2 linked regions of the Filimonas effusa genome follow. The protein of the gene in region 2 interacts with the protein of the main gene of each other region in a pairwise test. Links are inferred from orthologs where the notes say so. Each region holds a gene or a part of one and is shown on either strand. Other genes may lie near its edges. The genes, in order: sucC and sucD.

Region 1 (3,216 bases), on a different replicon or contig from region 2:
CATAGTTGGTATGGTCCTCTATATTCTTTATAGCATTGTCGAAGTTGCCGGAGCGCTCCGGGCGAACAAGGAAAAACATGGCAGCCACTGAGCATCCAATGCACGCATTGGCAGATTTTCTGCCGGAAGGAAGTTTCGATCAGGTCCTCCATTATATCCATCGGTATAAGGTGCACTTAACCGTTACCCGGGCCCGCAAAACAGTGCTGGGCGATTACCGCCATGCCACCCATGGCAAAAATCACCGCATCAGCATCAATGGTAACCTCAACAAATATGAGTTCCTTATCACCTTGTTGCATGAACTCGCTCATCTCCTGACCTTCGAGCAGTTCAGCAACAGGGTCGACCCGCATGGAAAAGAATGGAAACATATCTATGGTACCCTGCTGGCCGATTTCGTTCGCCTGAAATTATTCCCTCCCGACATCGAAGCCGCCCTGCGTACTTCTATCATGAACCCCGCCGCTACAGCTAACGGCGAAATAGACCTGTTACTCGTACTTCGCCGCTATAATCCCAATCAGAAGAACGGTTTCCAGCCACTCGAAAGCCTCCCCACCGGCACCATTTTCCAGACCGAGAACGGACGTATCTTTCAGAAAGGAGAAAAGCGCCGCAAAAGATACATGTGCCTCGAGATAAAAACAGGCCACCTCTACACATTCAGCCCCATCAGCGAAGTAAAAGCCCTCGAATCAGGCAAATAAGCCCTCTTGCAGAAAACCGCTGCATAATCCGCGAAGTTGCATAAAAGCCCGCCCGCCCTCCGGAAAACTGCATGAAAGTCTCGCCAAACTTCAATCAACTTCAAGCCGGTGATATATCGGCTTGAGGTTGCGTAACAATGTTGCTTTGCTACTGCTAAAGCCTGTATAGCCAGTCTTACAAGGAAGAAGCGGTAGAATAGGAATTTCTGGTAAGAAATATGGAACATTGGCTGGCATCAATGCATGCCAAATAAAAAGGGCTGGTTTACACCAGCCCCATATGGTAAGGGAACGATCAGCTCCCTATGGTTCACTTTTTTAAAGCGCAAAGCTTCATGCTGCCATTGTTCTTAAGCAATTGCTTTCTTAACTAATTCAGCAGCTTCGCTCAGCTGAATAGCAGAGAGCACTTTCAGACCACTTTCGTCGATCAGCTTTTTAGCTTCAGCGGCGTTGGTACCCTGTAAACGAACGATGATAGGAATGTTGATGTTGCCCAGTTTGTTGTAAGCTTCGATAACACCTGCAGCAACGCGGTCGCAACGTACAATACCACCAAAGATGTTGATCAGAATAGCTTTTACATTCGGATCTTTCATGATAATACGGAAACCTGCTTCCACAGTTTGCGCATTAGCGGTACCACCTACGTCCAGGAAGTTGGCAGGATCACCACCGCTTAATTTGATCATATCCATAGTAGCCATAGCCAAACCAGCACCGTTCACCATGCAACCTACGTTACCGTCAAGTTTAACATAGTTCAGGTTGTACTGACCAGCTTCTACTTCAGTAGGATCTTCTTCAGTAACGTCGCGTAAGGCAGCTACGTCGTTATGACGCATCAGCGCGTTTTCATCAACACTCATTTTACAGTCTACTGCAATGATTTTTTCATCGGCAGTCTTGAATAATGGGTTGATTTCCAGCATAGCACAATCAATACCGATGTAAGCATTGTAAAGGTTGGTTACAAATTTTACACAGTTCTTCATTGCTTCGCCGCTAAGACCTAAGTTGAAGGCAATTTTACGGGCCTGGAATCCTTGAAGCGGGCCGGAAGGATGAACCCATTCTTTAAAGATTTTTTCAGGAGTTTTGTGTGCCACTTCTTCAATGTCCATACCACCTTCAGTGCTATACATGATAACATTCTGGCCTTTGGAGCGATCTAAAAGAATGGACAGATAGAATTCTTTTACTGGGTTGGGACCCGGGTAGTAAACATCTTGTGCTACAAGCACTTTGCTTACTTTCTTGCCTGCGGGTCCTGTCTGAACCGTGACAAGCGTACCACCAAGGATTGTCTTGGCAATAGTAGTAACATCTTCTAAACTCTTGGCTACTTTCACTCCGTTCTGTTCTGTACCGGCTATTTTGCCCTTACCCCTACCACCTGCGTGGATCTGAGCCTTGATAACGGCAAAATTGTTGTTGGTTTGCGTCTTGATCTGGCGATACGCTTCTTCAGCGGCCATAACGGTATCGACTGCAATGCCTTCCTGTACGGGAACATTGTATTTCCTTAATAATTCCTTTGCCTGGTATTCATGCAAGTTCATACAGTAAAAAATTTGCTTGCGAAGATAGGGTAATTTTATATTTGCTTTCCTAACAGAAGTCATGTACTGACATAGAAGATATCATATTCACTATCAGAAATATTACACAATGGCAACACAACTTATGCAGCAATTATCCGAAACAGTAAACTACATCCAAACCCAATATGCTGCGAAGCCTGTTGTTGGTATTGTCCTCGGTAGTGGCCTCGGCAACCTTACAGCCGAAATGACTGTTGAAAAGGAAATTCCTTACGACAAGATACCGCATTTTCCGGTAAGTACCGTAAAAGGTCATAGCGGTAAACTCATCTTCGGCGAAATAAGCGGTAAAAAGGTCTTGGTGATGGCAGGCCGTTTTCACTTTTACGAAGGATATACTCCTTTACAGGTAACTTTCCCTGTAAGGGTAATGAAAGCGCTTGGCGTAGAAACGCTGCTGCTCTCTAACGCCGCAGGCTCCGTGAATCCGGGTTTCAAAGTGGGCGATCTCATGCTCATCAACGACCATATCAGCTTTTTCGTTCCCAACCCGCTCCTCGGCAAAAACGAAGACGAACTCGGAACACGCTTCCCCGATATGAGCGAACCCTATAGTAAAACGCTGATAGCGAAGGCTAAAGAAATAGGACAACAACTTAATTACGACCTTAAGGAAGGCGTTTATACAGGCGTTACCGGCCCTACCTTCGAAACAAGAGCCGAATACAAACTCATCCTCGCCATCGGCGGCGATGCCGTAGGTATGAGCACCGTACAGGAAAATATCGTCGCAATACACGCCGGAATGCAGGTCTTCGCAGTCAGCGTCATCACCGACCTGGGCATCAGGGACGACGAAAACGTCATCACCCACGAAGAAGTGCTGGCTGCCGCCAAAGAAGCAGAACCCAAATTAACCCGCCTCTTTAAAGAACTTATTGCAGCCATCTAAACTGCAATAA
Region 2 (3,154 bases):
GTGGTGTTTTTATAAGAAACGTACAGGCGGAATGGCTGGCCGGGGATATTGATCTTTTCGGCGATGGTTGAGAGCTTAGGGCAGGTTATGCTGTATAACAATTGCCTCATGCCGGTCCTGGTTTGACTTTCGGGGTACGGGCGTGCCAGTTGTTCTTCTATGATGGCTTTGGCCCTGCTATAGTAGTATCGGTTGGCGGTATCGGTGAGCGGGTTATAGCCCGTAGCTTTTACCGCATAATAGTTTGCTATCTGAAAGTAGGCGCCGGCGGCTGCAGGTTCGTTATCATAGCGGCTGGTTATTGCATTCAATGCATTGAGATAAAGGCTGTCTCTTTGCGGGTCTGACGGCTGGCTGAGGTTGAAAGCCCATTGAATACGGTCTATGTCGAGATCGAGCAGCGCTGCGGGATTGGGATCATTCAAGTGATGCTTTAGCAGCAGCTGGTAGTATTTTAAAGTTTTTGAGAGCTGATCGGAAGGGCCGGATACTGTGAAATCGTGATTGACGAATGTTGCAGCGGGCAGGAATGCGGCTTCTGTTATTTTGCCGGGTTGGAAATTGAATGATATGGCGCTGGCCAACCGGTAACTCTCCAGTGCTTCGCGGAGTAAGAGGTCGTAGAGGTCGCGCTGGATTGTTGAATCAACGGTTCCGCGTATTATAACAGGAGAATAGCTGCTGATCGTTGTTGTTTTCAAAACCTGAGCGGGCGTCAGGGCTTCTTTCCAGAGGCTGTCGATGACCTGGTAAAAGCGGGTGGCCGACCATTGGGTAAAGTCGGCTGTAGTATCATTGGATATTGTTTGACGTCCCCTTATTTTCCAGCTATATTCCTGGTAGGCTATGGAATATTCTTTTGCCAGCAGGGTTTGCAGGATGCTTTTTTGCGGGATGCTGAATGCTTTGGGGATTTCATGTTGCAGTCCGGTGATGCGGGAAGAGGCGCTGTTATCGTTGTCGCTGAGGCTGGAGGTAAGTTGGAGCTGGTAGATCAGTGTTTTGATGATCTGGGGTTCATTCTTTTGCTGATATGCCTTGTTATAAAGGTTTTTTACTTTTGATAAGGTTGATTTAGGCAGATCTGCTTTTGCATACAGGCTATCGATTTCCCGCCATTGATTAGGGAAGCTATCGGTGTGTTGCTGTGCAGATAGTTGGAAAGACGACAGTAAGGATGCTATCAGGCATACCAGGAAGCTGTTTTTCATTCAATAGACTTTTTGCTTAGCGGAAGTTAGATCAAAGAAAGTCAATTCTATTGTTTTGGGATGTTAAATGGGCTGAAAAATGGTGTGGGGGTGGGGGAAAACAATAACGCCCCGGATGTTCCGGGGCGTTATTGTAAAAAGCTATACTGTGTTAATATGCTTATTTTTTGAGTGCGGCAGCCATTGTTTTTCCGATGTCGGCCGGGCTGGCTACTACGTGGATACCACATTCGCCCATGATCTTCATTTTAGCGGCGGCAGTATCTTCTGCGCCACCAACGATAGCACCAGCGTGGCCCATACGGCGGCCGGGAGGCGCTGTTTGACCTGCGATGAAACCCACTACAGGTTTTTTGAGGTTGTCTTTGATCCAGCGTGCAGCATCAGCTTCCATGCTACCACCGATTTCACCGATCATGATGATACCGTCGGTTTCGGGATCTTCCATCAATAATTTTACTGCTTCAACGGTAGGTGTGCCGATGATAGGATCACCTCCGATACCGATAGCTGTGCTGATGCCTAAGCCAGCTTTCACTACCTGGTCGGCAGCTTCGTAAGTTAAAGTACCAGACTTGGATACGATACCGATACGTCCTGGTTTGAAAATGAATCCGGGCATGATACCCACTTTAGCTTCACCAGCTGTGATAACGCCAGGGCAGTTAGGACCAACCAGGCGGGTAGAGGTACCCTGGAGGTAATTTTTTACTTTTACCATATCCTGGGTAGGAATGCCTTCTGTAATACAAACTACCAATGCAATTCCTGCATCAGTGGCTTCCATGATGGCATCTGCTGCAAAAGCCGGCGGAACAAAAATAATACTTACGTCTGCGCCTGTTTCTTTTACTGCATCAGCTACTGTGTTAAATACTGGCTTGTCTAAATGTGTTGAACCTCCTTTGCCAGGAGTTACACCACCAACTACATTGGTGCCGTATTCAATCATCTGAGAAGCATGGAATGTACCTTCTGTTCCGGTAAAGCCCTGTACTATGATCTTTGACCGCTTGTTAACCAAAACTGCCATGGCAAATCTTTGATTTTAGGTTTGAGAATGGGCAAAAGTAGCTCAATCAAACCAGAAAAAATATGAGGAAATTTATATTTTAAAGGTAAGATTGTTGCTTAATGTCATTGATTATTAGCCGGAGATTCCCCTTTCTCTTCCAGCATTCTCATTTCTTTGGCGCCCTGAAGGAATTCTGAGGCGAAAATGAACTCGTTGAGGAGCTTGTCTTTGCTGAAGATGATGTCTTTGTTCGAGCCTTCCCATTGTTTTTTACCCTGGTGCATATAGAAGATACGGTCACCGATTTCCATTACGCTGTTCATGTCGTGGGTAACGACGATGGTTGTAATGTCGTATTCCTCAGTGATTTCCTTGATGAGGTGGTCGATGAGGAGGGAAGTTTGCGGGTCGAGGCCTGAGTTGGGCTCGTCGCAGAACAGGTATTTGGGATTGAGAACGATTGCGCGGGCGATTCCGACCCTTTTCTTCATACCGCCACTGATCTCGGCCGGAAATTTTTTGTTGGCGTCTTTGAGGTTTACCCTGGCGAGTACCTCATTTGCTTTTTTCCGGCGTTCCTTATAGCTAAGGTTGGAGAACATGTTTAACGGAAACATAATATTTTCTTCCACGGTCATGGAGTCGAACAAGGCGGAGCCCTGGAAGAGCATTCCAATCTGCTGGCGGAGCTGTTTACGTTCTTCGTCGGTCATTTCGAGCATATTCTGCCCGTTGTAGAGGATTTCTCCCTGGTCGGGTTTGAACAGGCCTACCATACATTTCGTAAGAACGGTTTTACCGCTGCCGCTGGCTCCAATGATCAAATTACATTTACCTGCTTCCATCGTGGCTGTAACGTCGTGCAGTATTGTTTTTTCTCCGAAGCTTTTTTTGACATTCCTTATTTCAATCATAGTAGGTTGTTCGT

What was found.
Region 1: the proteins of sucD (region 2) and sucC interact in binary tests that used the Escherichia coli proteins (3 or more experiments, as listed by UniProt). The link is inferred for Filimonas effusa from one-to-one orthologs.

The regions. Positions count from the first base shown.
Region 1 is NZ_SDHZ01000006.1:57,407-60,622, forward strand. The notes cover bases 167-3,052. They hold sucC (ADP-forming succinate--CoA ligase subunit beta), read right to left. Parts: upstream 2,273-3,052; coding sequence 1,061-2,272; downstream 167-1,060. Other genes in these bases: ESB13_RS23385 (SprT-like domain-containing protein), read left to right, coding at 167-710; ESB13_RS23395 (purine-nucleoside phosphorylase), read left to right, coding at 2,382-3,052. Also shown: ESB13_RS23380 (hypothetical protein), read left to right, coding at 1-91; more of ESB13_RS23385, read left to right, coding at 78-166; more of ESB13_RS23395, read left to right, coding at 3,053-3,206. UniProt on the Escherichia coli protein: Succinyl-CoA synthetase functions in the citric acid cycle (TCA), coupling the hydrolysis of succinyl-CoA to the synthesis of either ATP or GTP and thus represents the only step of substrate-level phosphorylation in the TCA.
Region 2 is NZ_SDHZ01000002.1:359,899-363,052, reverse strand. Bases 309-3,132 are described here. They hold sucD (succinate--CoA ligase subunit alpha), read right to left. Parts: upstream 2,245-3,132; coding sequence 1,372-2,244; downstream 309-1,371. Other genes in these bases: ESB13_RS12795 (ABC transporter ATP-binding protein), read right to left, coding at 2,349-3,132; ESB13_RS12805 (alpha-2-macroglobulin family protein), read right to left, coding at 309-1,211. Outside these bases: more of ESB13_RS12805, read right to left, coding at 1-308; more of ESB13_RS12795, read right to left, coding at 3,133-3,140. UniProt on the Escherichia coli protein: Succinyl-CoA synthetase functions in the citric acid cycle (TCA), coupling the hydrolysis of succinyl-CoA to the synthesis of either ATP or GTP and thus represents the only step of substrate-level phosphorylation in the TCA.